Regions from separate parts of the Stenotrophomonas sp. 05N37 genome, predicted to be linked through region 2. Evidence: riboswitches for the same ligand, from Rfam matches in the RefSeq annotation. Region 2 holds a riboswitch; the other holds the start of a gene.
What was found. A riboswitch is a leader RNA that binds a small molecule or an ion and turns the genes downstream of it on or off. The one in region 2 is predicted to bind glycine.
Positions count from the first base shown of each region.

Region 1 (7,724 bases), on a different contig from region 2:
CGACCTGCACTTCGCCCACGCCCGGAATCTGCGCCAGCTTCTGCGCGATCACCGTGGAGGCCACGTCGAAGATCTGCCCGGGCGAGCGGCTGTCCGAGCTCAGTGCCAGGGCCAGGATCGGTGCCTGCGAAGGATTGACCTTGTTGTACTGGGGCATGCCCGGCATACCGCTGGGCAGCTGCGCGCGGGCGGCGTTGATCGCCGCCTGTACGTCGCGCGCGGCGCTGTCCACATCGCGGCCCAGTTCGAACTGCAGCTCGATCTGGGTCGAGCCCTGGGTGCTGGCCGAGTCGATCCGGCTCAACCCCGGTATCGTGCCCAGCGCGCGTTCCAGCGGCGTGGCCACGTTGGCCGCCATCGATTCGGGGCTGGCCCCGGGCAGGCTGGCGCTGACGTTGATGGCCGGGTAGTCCACCTGCGGCAGCGGTGCCACCGGCAGCAGCCGCAGGCCCAGCAGGCCGGCCAGCACCACCGCCACCGACAGCAGCAGGGTCGCCACCGGGTGCTGCACGAACCAGCCGATCGCGCGCGCCAGCGGGCTCACGCGTGGGCCTCGGCCGCATCGTCCGCACCCTCGGCGGGGCGCCGGCGGAAGCGGTCGAAGAACAGGTAGATCACCGGCGTGGTGAACAGGGTGAGCACCTGGCTGACGATCAGCCCGCCCACCATCACCACGCCCAGCGGCTGGCGCAGCTCCGCACCGGAGCCGCTGGCGAACATCAGCGGGATCGCGCCGAACAGCGCGGCCAACGTGGTCATCAGGATCGGACGGAAGCGCAGCAGCGCAGCCTGGTGGATCGCCTGGCGTGGGGCCAGGCCGAACTCGCGCTCGGCCTCCAGCGCGAAGTCGATCATCATGATCGCGTTCTTCTTCACCAGCCCGATCAGCAGCACGATGCCGATCACCGCGATCAGGTCCAGGCTGCGCCCGCTCAGCAGCAGCGCCAGCAGGGCGCCGACCGTGGCCGAGGGCAGGGTGGAGAGGATGGTGATGGGGTGGATGAAGCTCTCATACAGCACGCCCAGCACCAGGTACATCACCACCACCGCGGCCAGCACCAGCCACAGCGTGCTCGACAGCGAGGCGCGGAAGGCGTCGGCCGCGCCTTGCAGGCGCAGCTCCACCCCGGTGGGCAGGCCGATCGCTGCACGCGCGCCTTCAATGGCCTGCACCGCCTCGCCCAGCGACGCACCGCGTGCCAGGTTGAACGAGAACGTCACCGCCGGGAACTGGCCCACGTGGTTGATCAACAGGTGCGCCGGGCGCTGCTCGATGCGCGCGATGCCATTCAACGGCACCTGCTTGCCATCCGGCCCGGCCACGTGCAGGCGCGCGATGGCGTCCGGCCCGAAGGCCACGTCCGGGCGCGCTTCCAGCACCACGCGGTACTGGTTGGCCTGGGTGAAGATGGTGGAGATCTGGCGCTGGCCGAACGCGTCGTACAGCGCATCGGCCACCGCGTCCACCTGGATGCCCAGGCGTGCGGCGGCGACCCGGTCGATCAGCACGTGCGCCTGCAGGCCCTGGTCCTGCAGGTCGCTGGCCACGTCGGCCAGGGCCGCGGACTGCTGCAGGTGGGCCAGCAACCGGGGCGTCCACTGCGCAAGCTGGTCGCTGTCGGGGCTGGTCAGGGTGAACTGGTACTGGGTGCGGCTGATGCGGTCCTCGATGCCCAGTTCCTGCACGGGTTGCAGGTACAGCGTGATGCCCGGCACGCGCGCCACGCGCTGCTGCAGCCGCGCGATGATCGCCTGCGCGTCGCTGCTGCGCTGCGCATGCGGTTTCAATTCGATCAGCAACCGGCCGCTGTTGAGCGTGGCGTTGTTGCCGTCCACGCCGATGAACGAGGACAGGCTGGCCACGTCCTCATCCCCCAGCAACGCATCGGCCAACGCCTGCTGGCGCTGCGCCATGGCCTGGAACGAGATCGACTGCGGCGCCTCGCTGATGCCCTGGATCAAGCCGGCGTCCTGCACCGGGAAGAACCCCTTGGGCACCCACACGTACAGCGCCGCGGTGAGCAGCAGCGTGGCCACGGTGGCACCCAGCATCAGCGGCTGGCGCCGCAGCACCCACTGCAGCTGGCGGTCGTAGATCGCCACCACGCGGTCGAACAGGTCGCCCTGCTGCGCCGATTCCTGGCCGTCGGCATCACGGCGGGTGGCATGCCCGGCCTTGAGCAGTCGCGCGCACATCATCGGCGTCAGCGTCAGCGAGACCAGCAGCGAGATGCCGATCGCCACCGCCAGGGTGATCGCGAACTCGTGGAACAGCTTGCCCACCACGTCGGCCATGAACAGCAGCGGGATCAGCACCGCGATCAGCGACAGGGTCAGCGAGATCAATGTGAAGCCGATCTGGCGGGCGCCTTTCAGCGCGGCCTGCATCGGCGTGGCGCCGCGCTCGATGTGGCGGGCGATGTTTTCCAGCATCACGATCGCATCGTCCACCACGAAACCGGTGGCGATGGTCAGCGCCATCAGCGTGAGGTTGTTGAGCGAGAACCCGGCCAGCAGCATCACACCGAAGGTGCCCACCAGCGACAGCGGCACCGCGATGCTGGGAATGATGGTGGCCGGCAGGTTGCGCAGGAACACGAAGGTGACCATCACCACCAGCGCGATGGCGATCAGCAGCTCGTGCTGCACCCCGCGGATCGAGGCGCGGATCGATTCGGTGCGATCGCTCAGCACCGCCACGTCCACGCCCTTGGGCAGCGAGGCCTGCAGCTGCGGGAGCAATGCACGCACCTGGTCCACCACGGCGATCACGTTGGCCCCGGGCTGGCGCTGGATGTTGATCAGGACCGCGGGCGTGGTGCCCGACCACGCGGCCAGCTGGCGGTTTTCCGCGCCGTCTTCAATCGTGGCCACATCGCCCAGCCGCAGCGGCGCGCCGTCCTTGTAGGCCAGGATCAGCGCCTGGTATTCGGCCACCGAACGCATCTGATCGTTGGCATCGAGCATGATCGCGCGGGTGGGGCCGTCGAAGCTGCCCTTGGGCATGTTGACGTTGGCCGCCCCGATCGCGGTGCGGATGCTGGCCATGCTCAGCCCGTTGGCGGCCAGCGCCGACGGGTTCACCTGGATGCGTACTGCCGGGCGCTGCCCGCCGGCCAGGCTGACCAGGCCCACGCCCGGCAGCTGCGACAGGCGCTGGGCCATGCGCGTGTCCACCAGGTCGTGCACCTGCGGCAGCGACAGCCCCTGCGAGGTCACCGCCAGGGTCAGGATCGGGGTATCGGCCGGGTTGACCTTGCGGTACACCGGCGGCACCGGCAGGTCGTCGGGCAGGAAGCTGTCTGCGGCGTTGATGGCCGCCTGTACTTCCTGCTCGGCCACGCCGAGCGCGACCTCCAGCGAGAACTGCAGGGTGATCACCGAGGCGCCGCCCGAGCTGGTGGAGGACATCTGCTTCAGCCCGGGAATCTGCCCGAGCTGGCGCTCCAGCGGCGCGGTCACCGCGCTGGTGGTTACCCCCGGGCTGGCGCCGGGGTACAGCGTGGTGACCTGGATGATCGGGTAGTCCACCTGCGGCAGCGCCGCCACCGGCAGCAGCCGGTAGGCCATCACGCCGGACAGCAGCAGTGCCACCATCAGCAGCGTGGTGGCCACCGGGCGCTCGATGAAGACGCGCGACAGGTTCATGCGCCGGTCCGCGGCGGATCCTGGCTGACCACCTCCACCTTGGCGCCTTCGCGCAGGCCGTCGATGCCTTCCACCACCACCCGCTCGCCGGCCTTGAGGCCGTCGCGTACCGACACGCGCTCGCCATCGGCCGGGCCCAGCACCACGTTGCGCAGGTGCGAGGTGTTGTCCGGGGCAATCACGTACACATAGCTGCCCTTGCTGCCGAACTGCACGGCGGCATTGGGGATCACCACGGCATCGCTGCTGCTGACCTGCAGACGGATGTTGACGAACTGGTTGGGGAACAGCGCCTCGTCGGCGTTGGCGAACTGCGCGCGCAGCTTCAGCGTGCCGGTGGCGGTATCGATGCGGTTGTCCAGACTGGCGAGCACGCCGTCGCCCAGCGCCGTGCGCTCCTCGCGGTCCCAGGCTTCCACGGTCAGGTCGGGCGTGGCGCGCACGGCCGCCACCACGGCCGGCAGGTCCGGCTCGGGCACGGTGAACAGCACGCTGATCGGCGTGGTCTGGGTGATGGTGGCCAACGGTTCGCTGTCGCTGCTGCGCACCAGGTTGCCCACGTCCACGTTGCGCAGGCCCATGCGCCCGGCCACCGGCGCGGTGATGCGGGTGTACTGCAGCTGCAGGCGGGCTTCATCCACCGCGGCCTGGTCGGTCTGGCGCCGGCCCTGCAGCTGGCGCACCTTGCTCTGCTGGTCGCTCAGGTCCTGCGCGGAGACGAAGTGCTTGGCCTGCAGTTCGCTGTAACGGTTGAGCTGGGTCTGCGCGTTGTCCAGTTCGGCCAGGTTCTGCTGCTGGGTGCCCAGCGCACGCGCCAGCGCCACCTGGTACGGGCGCGGGTCGATCTCGGCAATCAGGTCGCCGGCCTTGACGTGTTCACCCTCGCGGAAGGACAGCCGCAGCAGCTCGCCATCCACGCGACTGCGCAGGCTCACCGTGTGCAACGGGGTGACCGTGCCCAGTGCCTTCAGGCGCACCACCAGGTCGTCGCGCACCACCGTGGCCACGCGCACCGGGGTGGCGTTGGCGGCAGGCGCGGGATCGGCGGCGGGGGCGGGCGACAGGGCCCGCCAGGCGATCACGGCGGCGGCCAGCACGGCCAGGACCAACAGCGGTTTCAACAGACGGCGGCGCGGCGGCGAAGCAGACATGGGCATCCTGCGCGCAAGCCCAACAGCCGGCGCGTCCATGGTGTACCGGCCCGTGGGGGCAGGTGAGGCGAAATGGGGGTTGTCTGGCGGGGCCGCTGGTCGAATGCCGCAGCGTGGCTGGATGCCGTCCCGGGAGGGGCGGGGGCGCCATGGTACCGCGAGAGGCCTGCCGCGTTCACATGACCTTGGTCATGGAAGAGTGCATTGAACGTGCCGTTCAATGCACCTCGTCGCGGTACACGAACTTCGGCATTTCCCACTTGAAGTGGATCGCCAGCAGGCGCAGCAGGAAGCCACCGCCCAGGCACCACAGCGTGGCCGCGTTGAGCGATACGCCCAGCTCCAGCAGGCCCAGGTACGCCGCACCGGTGAACAGCGTGATCACCGCATACAGTTCCTTCTGGAAGATCAGCGGCACCTCATTGCACAGCACATCGCGCAGCACGCCGCCGAAGGCGCCGGTCAACATGCCCGCGATCAGCACGATCGGCGCGGCGTGGCCGGCATCGCGCGCCACCGCACAGCCGATCAGGGTGAAACAGATCAGCCCCAGTCCATCCAATACCAGGAACGTGCGGCGGAAGTGGTGCATCCAGCGCGCCACCCAGGTGGCGATCAAGGCCGCGCAGATGGTGAACCCCAGGTACTCCGGGTGCTTCACCCAGCCCAGCGGGTAGTGGCCCAGCACGATGTCGCGCAGCGAGCCTCCGCCCAGTGCGGTGACGCAGGCGATGATGACCACGCCGAACAGGTCCATGCGTCGGCGCCCGGCGGAGAGCGCGCCGGTCATGGCTTCGGCGGAGATGGCGATGAGGTAGATCAGGGAGAGCAGCATGGGAAAGCATCCGGACGCGTCAGGCGGGGGACGGCAACACGCACCCGGCACACCAGCGCAGGGCACTGTCGTGGGGGTGGGGAAACCGTTGCCGCTCCCGCTGTCCTTTTGCCTGAGAGTTCAGTGGCCAAGGCCACGTGCCCCTTCGGCGGGTCATTGAAGACCTCTCTCCAGATCGGCGTACTGGATGCATGGTTGGTGGCGTATCGAACCACCGGCCTGAGCGATTATGGGAGCCTGCGCCTTCGGCGGGTGCCAGCGTGGCACCTCTCTCCTGCATCCGGGGCGGATTCTAGCAGCCAGCGGCCGCGCCCCGGTGGATAATCCCGGTATGCCCGCTGAACCCGCCCCCTGGTACGTCTACCTGCTGGAATGCCGCAATGGCAGCTACTACGCCGGCATCAGCAACGACGTGGACGCGCGCTTCCAGGCCCACCTGGCCGGCAAGGGGGCCCGGTACACGCGCGCCAACCCGCCGCTGAAGCTGCTGGCCATGCGCGCCTATCCGGACCGGGCGGCCGCCTCCCGGGCCGAATGGCAGCTCAAGCGCCAGCCACGCGCGCACAAACTGGCCTGGTTGCAGGCGGCAGACACCTCGTCCTGAGGGTGCGTCGGTACTGGTTGGGGGCTGCAAGGTAGGCCACAATCGGCCACCACGCGGAGGGAACCGGGATGTTCGATCTCCATCGCAGACGGCTTGCCTGGCTGCGCGCGGCCATGTCCCGCCCACCGGCCCTGCGCCGGTCGCCGGGCCGGGACGACGCGCCACCCGCAGCGACGGCGGCGTACTCGCCAGCGCTGCGCCACGGCGAGAGCGGCACCGCCGACGCATTCCGCGCCAGGCTCGCCGCCGATGCCGTGGAGCGCGCGCGCATTCGCCTCGATCCGACCCACGTGCCAGTCGAACTCCGGGGCATCATGCCGCTGGCCGAGTACTGGGGCATCTGCGACGACGCCATCCGCGAAGGGATGCAGGACGCGGAAAGCCAGGCGAGCAAGGAGGCGATGGCCGACGCGGTGAACCCGCACAACGCGACGATTACCGCCTGGCTGGACAGCCGGCCGGTGGGCGGGCTGATGAGCGACGAAGCCGCCGCCTTCACCTACCTGCAGCTGGGCCTGACCGAACTGGCGCTGTTCCGCGAGGAATGAGCTGCTCCACCTACCCGAGGGACACCCTGCGATGACCCCGCTTGCCCTGCTGCTCGCCGTTGCCGGCGCTACGAACCCTGCCGCCCCCGTCATCGATCCGGCTACGCGTGCCGCGATTGAAGCCACCTGCCTGGACTACGTGGACGGCCAGCTCGAGGGTGACCCGGCCCGCGTGGCGCGCTCGCTGCACCCGGACCTGGCCAAGCGCGCGATCCTCGGCGATACCCCGGATGAGCGCCTCGGCCTGCGCCGGATGTCGAAGGAGGAGCTGGTTGAACTCACCCGGCAGGGCGCGTTGAAAACCCCCAAGGTCCAGTGGAACCGCCGCTGCACGCTGCTCGACGTTACCGGCAACGCCGCCTCGGTGCGGCTGGAAACGCCGTGGTTCGTGGACTACTTCCACATGGGCCGGTTCGGCGAGCGCTGGGTCATCGTCAATGCGCTGTGGTACAGCAAGCCCAAGGCAACAGCCAAGTGACGACGACGCACCCCGCCACTGAGTGGGGGTATCGATTCGGGCCAAACGAGCTCGACGCCGTGCTGCAGACGCGGCCGGAGGTGCGCTACGACTACTTCGTCAAACGCGTGGCCGATGGGGAAGGAGTCTGGGGCCTGCGCAGTGCCGAGGGCTGGGACGACGCCCGCGCGGCGCCCCATGCAGCGGCACCGCAGCGCTAGCGGGGTGGTGTCGTGTCAGCTTCCACCTGTGGGGCCGGCGCTCGTGCGCGGCGGTCCTCCCGGTCATCCCCGAAAATGATCCGCGCGCTGCGCTGGTAGCTCCAATACGCCACCGCCCAGTTGAGCAGCACCACGATGCGGTTGCGGAAACCGATCAGAAAGAACACGTGCGCGGCCAGCCAGAACCACCAGGCCAGCACGCCGGACAGCTGCAGCTTGCCCAGGTGCACGATGGCCGCCATGCGCCCGATCGTGGCCAG
Region 1 covers NZ_JBFTNG010000008.1:1,682-9,405, forward strand. Annotated here, with positions in the region: partial or broken gene AC1DGC_RS17470 (efflux RND transporter permease subunit) at 1-544, opposite strand, end outside; gene AC1DGC_RS17475 (MdtB/MuxB family multidrug efflux RND transporter permease subunit) at 541-3,648, opposite strand; gene AC1DGC_RS17480 (MdtA/MuxA family multidrug efflux RND transporter periplasmic adaptor subunit) at 3,645-4,799, opposite strand; gene AC1DGC_RS17485 (trimeric intracellular cation channel family protein) at 5,017-5,634, opposite strand; glycine riboswitch at 5,727-5,818, opposite strand; glycine riboswitch at 5,827-5,921, opposite strand; gene AC1DGC_RS17490 (GIY-YIG nuclease family protein) at 5,966-6,238, shown strand; gene AC1DGC_RS17495 (hypothetical protein) at 6,307-6,786, shown strand; gene AC1DGC_RS17500 (nuclear transport factor 2 family protein) at 6,818-7,264, shown strand; gene AC1DGC_RS17505 (hypothetical protein) at 7,324-7,464, shown strand; gene AC1DGC_RS17510 (NAD(P)/FAD-dependent oxidoreductase) at 7,461-7,724, opposite strand, start outside.
Region 1: linked by a shared signal. The riboswitch ahead of AC1DGC_RS17485 (trimeric intracellular cation channel family protein) and the one ahead of gcvP (aminomethyl-transferring glycine dehydrogenase) in region 2 are both predicted to bind glycine.

Region 2 (7,724 bases):
GCTGCACGGGCCGGACAGCATCGCCAGCATCGGCCAGGCCTGCGGGTTTACCGACCAGAGCGCGTTCACCCGCAAGTTCAAGGCCGAGGTCGGGGTCTCCCCGCGCGGCTACCGGGCGCAGATCGGCGAGCGCAGCGAAGCCTGAGGCCGGCCGGGCCGTGTGGCCTATCCCGCCGGCCGGCTGGACAGGGTATCGTGTCGCACCTGTTGCCCGCCTGCGATTCCGATGCCCGCATCCCAGACTCCGCCGCCCGCCACCACGCCCGCCGATACCCGCCTGGGCCACGCGCTCAAGCCCCGCCAGCTGATCATGATGGGCCTGGGCAGCGCGATCGGCGCCGGCCTGTTCCTGGGTTCCGGCGTCGGCGTGCAGGCCGCCGGGCCGGCGGTGCTGCTGTCCTATCTGGTCGCCGGTGCGCTGGTGATCATCGTGATGAACGCGCTCGGCGAAATGGCCGCGGCCAAGCCGACCAGCGGCGCGTTCTCGGTGTATGCCGCCGACGCCATGGGCGCCACCGCCGGGGCCACCGTAGGCTGGTTGTGGTGGGTGCAGCTGGTGATCGTGATCGCCGCCGAGGCGGTGGGGGCGGCCGGGTTGCTGGCCACGGTCTGGCCGGTGGTGCCGGTGCCGATGGCGGCGCTGGCCTTCATGCTGTTCTTCACCGCGATCAACCTGCTCGGGGTGAAGAACTTCGGCGAGTTCGAATTCTGGTTCGCGATCCTCAAGGTGGTGGCGATCATCGCCTTCATCCTGATCGGCGTCGCGCTGTTGATGGGTTGGCTGCCGGACGTGGCCTCGCCGGGCCTGTCCAACTTCACCGACCACGGCGGCTTCGCGCCCAAGGGCCTGGCCGGCGTCGGCGCGGCGCTGCTGGTGGTGGTGTTCGCCTTCGGCGGCACCGAGATCGTGGCGGTGGCCGCCGCCGAAACCGAAGACCCCGAGCGCAGCATCGCCCGCGCCATCCGCACCGTGGCCTGGCGCATCCTGGTGTTCTACATCGGCTCGCTGAGCGTGATCATCGCGGTGGTGCCGTGGACCAGCGAAGCGCTGAAGTCGCCGTTCGCCGCCGTGCTGCAGGTGGCCAACATCCCGGGGGCGGCCACGGCGATCACCTTGATCGCGGTGATCGCGCTGCTGTCGGCGCTCAACGCCAACCTGTATGGCGCCTCGCGCATGATGTACTCGCTGGCCCAGCGCCAGGAAGCCCCGGCGGTGCTGGGCTGGGCCGACCCGCGCCAGGTGCCGATCATCGCGGTCCTGGCCAGCGTACTGTTCGGCTTTGCCGCCACCGTGATGGAGCTGCTGTTCCCGGACAGGGTGCTGCCGGTGCTGCTCAACATCGTCGGTTCCACCTGCCTGCTGGTGTGGACGATCTCGCTGCTGTCCCAGCTGATCCTGCGCCACCGCGCCAACCGCGACGGCACCCGCCTGCCGTTCCGCATGGCCGGCTACCCGTACCTCACCGTGATCGGCCTGGGCGTGCTCGCGCTGATCTTCGGCCTGCTGCTCTCCGAATCGCACACCCGCCTGCAGTTCCTGTCGATGGCCGCGCTGACCGCGGTGATCGCGATCAGCAGCGAAATCGCCCGACGCGTGCGCCGAAAGAACGGCGAGGCCTGACGCACCGGCCGCCGCCCATGGCTCGTGGCTCGTGGCGTCCCACGGTGGATCCACGCCAATGACCGCGACGTAAAAAACCGTAGATCCACGCCATGCGTGGATACGGCCCCAGCAATGATCCGCGACGTAAAAGCACCGTAGATCCACGCCATGCGTGGATACGGCCCCAGCAATGACCCGCGACGTAAAAACACCGTAGATCCACGCCATGCGTGGATACCGCGCGCAGCGCGGCAAAGCCAGCCGAAGCCCGGCGACCGCGGCGCCACCGAACCGCCCGACGTTCACCCCAGCCGAAGAAGACCGCCCGGGTTCATGACGCCGGAACGGAGAGCATCCACGCATGGCGTGGATCTACGATTGGATCCGCATACATACCGCCCAGCCAAAATCCCATGACGTTCCACCGTAGATCCACGCGTGGACCCACGATCGCATCCGCGTGCCTACACGCCCCAGCAATGACCCACGACGTAAAAACCCCGTAGATCCACGCCATGCGTGGATACAGCGCGCAGCGCGGCAAAGCCCGCCGAAGCCGCGTGGCCACGGCGCAATCAACCCGCCCGACGTTCAACCCCGGCCGAAGAAGACCGTCCGGGTTCATGGCGCCGGAACGGAGAGCATCCACGCATGGCGTGGATCTACGATTGATCCGCGTCCATACGGCCCCGCCAATGACCCGCGACGTTCCACCGTAGATCCACGCCATGCGTGGATACCGCGCGCAGCGCGGCAAAGCCCACCGAAGCCCGGCGACCACGGCGAAACCAACCCGTCCGACGTTCACCCCCAGCCGAAGAAGACCGACCGGGTTCATGGCGCCGGAACGAAGCGCATCCACGCATGGCGTGGATCATGATCGATCTGTGTGGATACCGCCCGAACAATGACCCGCGACGTAAAAACACCGTAGATCCACGCCATGCGTGGATACCGCGCGCAGCGCGGCAAACCCCCTCCGCAGCACACGACCCACGCACCGCCCCGCAACAAAAAACGGCCCGCTTGCGCGGGCCGTCCTTCGTTGCAGCCGGGCGGGGTGGCTCAGACCTCCACGCCCTCGTCTTCCTTGTACGCATCCACCGGGATGCACGCACACATCACGTTCTTGTCGCCGTACACGTTGTCCACGCGCGCCACCGGCGGCCAGTACTTCTGCTGGCGCAGGCTCGCCAGCGGGAAGGCCGCCAGCTCGCGCGGGTAGGCGTGCGCCCACTCGCTGGCCGACACCGCGGTGGCGGTGTGCGGGGCGTGCTTGAGCGGGTTGTCCTCGCGGTCCAGGCGGCCGTCCTCGATCGCGGCAATCTCTTCGCGGATCTGGATCATCGCGTTGATGAAGCGGTCCAGCTCGTGCAGCGATTCGCTCTCGGTCGGTTCCACCATCAGCGTGCCGGCGACCGGGAAGCTCAGGGTCGGGGCATGGAAGCCGAAATCGATCAGGCGCTTGGCCACGTCCTCGGCGCCGATGCCGGAGGTCTTCTCCAGCGGTCGCACGTCCAGGATGCACTCGTGCGCCACCAGCCCGTTGCGGCCGGTGTACAGGGTCTTGAAGTGCGGGGCCAGGCGCTTGGCGATGTAGTTGGCGTTGAGCAGCGCGACCTGGGTCGCCTTGCGCAGGCCGGCGGTGCCCATCAGGGTGATGTACATCCAGCTGATCGGCAGGATCGAGGCGCTGCCGAAGCTGGCCGCGCTGACCATGCCGACATCGCCTTCGCCGCCCAGCACCTTGGGCAGGAACGGGGCGAGGTGCGACTTGACCGCACACGGGCCCACGCCCGGGCCGCCGCCGCCGTGCGGGATGCAGAAGGTCTTGTGCAGGTTCAGGTGCGACACGTCCGAGCCCCACTTGCCGGGCTTGGCCACGCCGACCAGGGCGTTCATGTTGGCGCCGTCGGTGTACACCTGGCCGCCGTGCTTGTGCACGATCTCGCAGATGTCCACCACCTCTTCCTCGAACACGCCGTGCGTGGACGGGTAGGTGATCATCAGCGCGGCCAGGCGGTCGCTGTACTTCTCCGCATTGACGCGGATGTCATCCAGGTCGACGTTGCCGTTGGCATCGGTCTTGGTCACCACGACCTTCATGCCGCACATCTGCGCCGAGGCGGGGTTGGTGCCGTGCGCCGAATCCGGAATCAGGCAGACATCGCGGTGGCCTTCGCCGCGCGAGCGGTGGTAGGCGCGGATCGCCAGCAGGCCGGCGTACTCGCCCTGCGCGCCGGAGTTCGGCTGCAGGCTCACCGCGTCATAGCCGGTGCACTCCACCAGCATCGCTTCCAGCCCGTCGATCAGTTCCTTGTAGCCGGTGGCCTGGTCGGCCGGGGCCAGCGGGTGGATGTTGGCGAACTCCGGCCAGGTCACCGGGATCATCTCGGCGGTGGCGTTGAGCTTCATGGTGCAGCTGCCCAGCGGGATCATGGTGCGATCCATCGCCAGGTCCTTGTCCGCCAGCGAACGCAGGTAACGCAGCAGTTCGTGCTCGCTGTGGTGGGTGTTGAACACCGGGTGGGTCAGGAAGGCGCTGGTGCGCACCAGGCCGGCCGGCAGTGCATCGGCGGTGGCCGCATCGAGCGCCTCCACATCGACGCTGGCACCGAACAGCTCGCCCAGCGCGATGATGTCGGCGCGGGTGGTCGTTTCATCCAGGCTGATGCCGACCGCGTCGCTGTCGATCGCGCGCAGGTTGATGCGCGCGGCCGCGGCCTTGGCGTGGATCGCCTTGGCGTCGATGCCCTTGACGTGCAGGGTGTCGAAGAAGTGTTCACCCACGTTGACGCCGGCGCCGCGCAGTGCCGCGGCCAGGATCGCGGCCAGGCGGTGCGTGCGGCGGGCGATGCGGGTCAGGCCGTCCGGGCCGTGGTAAACGGCATACATCGAGGCCATTACCGCCAGCAGCACCTGCGCGGTGCAGATGTTGGAGGTGGCCTTCTCGCGACGGATGTGCTGCTCGCGCGTCTGCAGGGTGAGGCGGTAGGCAGGATTGCCCTGCGCATCCACCGACACGCCGATCAGGCGGCCCGGCATCGAGCGCTTGTAGGCGTCGCGGCAGGCCATGAAGGCGGCATGCGGGCCGCCGAAACCGAACGGCACGCCGAAACGCTGCGAGTTGCCGACCACGATGTCCGCGCCCCATTCGCCGGGCGCGGCGATCAGGGTCAGCGCGAGCAGATCGGTGGCCACGGCCACCAGGCCGCCACGCGCGTGCACGGCATCGGCCAGTGCCTTGTAGTCGCCGATATGGCCGAAGGTGTCCGGGTACTGCAGCAGCACGCCGTAGGCTTCGGCGTCCATCGCCTCGGCCGGGGTGCCCACGCGCAGCACGATGCCGAGCGGTTCTGCGCGGGTGCGCAGCAGTTCCAGCGTCTGCGGGTGCACGGCGTCGTGCACGAAGAAGGTGTCGGACTTGCTCTTGGCCGAGCGCTTGGCCAGGGTCATCGCTTCGGCGGCGGCGGTGGCTTCATCCAGCAGCGAGGCGTTGGCGATCTCCATGCCGGTCAGGTCGGCGCACAGGGTCTGGAAGTTGATCAGCGCTTCCATGCGGCCCTGCGAAATCTCGGCCTGGTACGGGGTGTAGGCGGTGTACCACGCCGGGTTCTCCAGCACGTTGCGCAGGATGACGTTCGGGGTGAGCGTGCCGTAGTAGCCCTGGCCGATGAAGGTGCGGAACACCTGGTTCTTGTCGGCGATGGCGCGGATCTTGGCCAGCGCCTGCACTTCGGTCAGCGACTCGGGCAGGTCCAGCGGTGCCGGCGACTTGATCCCGGCCGGGACGATCGCATCGGTCAGCGCGTCCAGCGAGGCGTGGCCGACCACGTCGAGCATCTGCGCGATTTCGGCGTCGTTGGGGCCGATGTGGCGTTCGACGAACGCGTGGCTGTGTTCAAGCTCGCGCAGGGTAGGGGCACGCTGGGCGGAGGTATTCGGGGACATGGCTGGCATCTCGGAGAGTGGGCACGCACGTTCGGAAGGCGGCCGGGTCGAGGTGCTTCGCAGACGCGCGCGAACCACCGGACCTTGCGGTCTTCCTGGGTGCCCCTCTGTCCTTTTGCCTGAGAGTTTAAAAGCGCGCATCTGCGTGCTTCGTGCCCCTTCGGCGCCGGCAGTGGCCGGTCTCTCCAGAGTTTTGCTGCGGGTGGTATCGGGCCTGAGCGATTACGGGCGTTGCGCCTTCGGCAGCGGGTGTCCGCTTCTCCCACCATGGTGCCAGGCGATTATAGCCCAGCGTCCCCGCCGGCAACGGCCTTATGGCACATGAATGAGGGCCGCCGGAGCTGCGTCGATGGCCTTGTCGGCATGGTACCGGGGCCGGCAAAGGCCTATCATGGCCGGATCCTCGTATTCATCTGGCGCCGCCCGTTCCGGGCTGGCGCCCGCCGTGCGTTCACGCATGGCCCAGACGGAAGACCGCATGACGCCCGCCTCGCCCTCGACCCGCCGCCTGGCCCTGCTGCTCGCAGGCCTGGCGATGTTCGGTCCGTTCTCCATCGACACCATTTTCCCGGCCTTCCTGCTGCTCGGCGAGCGCATGCAGGTCGACCAGGTGGCGGTGCAGCAGACCATCAGCGTGTACCTGCTGTTCTACGGCCTGATGAGCCTGGCCCACGGCCCGTTGTCCGATGCGTTTGGGCGCAGGCGGGTGATCATCGGTGGGCTGGTGCTGTTCATCGGTGCCTCGATCGGCTGCGCGCTGTCGCGCGACATGACCACGCTGCTGGTGTTCCGCGCGCTGCAGGGCGTCACCGCGGGGGTCGGGGTGATCGTCGGCCGCGCGGTGATCCGCGACCTGTACCACGGGGCCGACGCGCAGCGGCTGATGAGCCAGGTGTCGATGATCTTCGGCGTCGCCCCGGCAATCGCGCCGATCATCGGCGGCTGGATCCTGCTCGGCGGCGGCGACTGGCCGCTGATCTTCTGGTTCCTGGTGCTGTTCGGCGTGGTCCTGCTGCTCGCCACCGGCAAGTGGCTGCCGGAAACCCACCCGGTGGAGGCGCGCACGCCGCTGTCGATGCGCGAACTGCTGCGCAGCTATGTGCGGATGGGCTCCAACCCGCGCCTGCTGCGCCTGGCCGCCGCCGGTGCATTCAATTTCTCCGGCATCTTCCTGTACATCGCCTCGGCGCCGGTGTTCGTGATGCAGCACCTCAAGCTGGGCGAGGGCGGCTTTGCGTGGCTGTTCATTCCCACCATTGGCGGCATGACGATGGGCTCGTTCCTGTCCGGTCGCATGGCCGGGCGCCTCACCGCGCAGCGCCAGATCGCGATCGGCTTCGGCCTGTGCGCGGTGTCGGCGCTGCTCAACCTGGGCTACGTGTTCTCGGTGCCGCAGATCATGCTGCCGTGGGCCGTGCTGCCGATCTTCCTCGGCGGCGTCGGCATGGCGCTGATCTTCCCGATCCTGGCGCTGGCGGTGCTGGACATGTACCCGCACCAGCGCGGGTTGGCCTCGTCGATGCAGATGTTCATCCAGTTGATGATCAACACCGTGGTGGCCGGCGTGGTCTCGCCGCTGCTCAGCGCCAGGCCGGTGCATCTGGCGCTGGGTTACGCCGGCTTCTTCGCCATCGGCGCCTCGTTCTGGTACTGGGAACGGCACCGCGAGCGGCGTCGCGACGTGCTCACCCCGATCGAGTAAGCCGCGTGCACGCCACGCGTGCGCGCCGTGCACGCGTGGCGAGGCCGGCATTGCCACGCCGCGGCACCGGCGTATCCTGTGCGCTCGCCAGCCAGTTCGTGTACCACGACAGCCAATACGCTCCCCTGCGGACCCCGTGTCCGCCGCACTCCAGGGTGATTGCATGGCTGCACAGCCGACCTACCGCCTGTTCGACGTCGCGCTCAAGCAGCGCACCGTCCTTTCCCCGTCGCTGACCCGCATGGTCTTTGCCGCGCCCGACGTGGCCAACATGAAGACCGAGGGGCCTGACCAGCGCATCAAGGTGTTTTTCCCGTTGCCCGGCCAGGAGGCGCCCGACGTGCCGCAGGGCGCGGACTGGTACGCCCGCTACCGCGCGCTCCCCGAGGGCGAGCGCGCGCCGATGCGCACCTACACCCTCCGTGCGCTGCGCCCCGAACTGGGCGAGGTGGACGTCGATTTCGTCCT
Region 2 covers NZ_JBFTNG010000001.1:705,376-713,099, reverse strand. Annotated here, with positions in the region: gene AC1DGC_RS03235 (AraC family transcriptional regulator) at 1-145, shown strand, start outside; gene AC1DGC_RS03230 (amino acid permease) at 227-1,621, shown strand; gene gcvP (aminomethyl-transferring glycine dehydrogenase) at 2,669-5,563, opposite strand; glycine riboswitch at 5,652-5,753, opposite strand; gene AC1DGC_RS03220 (multidrug effflux MFS transporter) at 6,033-7,256, shown strand; gene AC1DGC_RS03215 (siderophore-interacting protein) at 7,420-7,724, shown strand, end outside.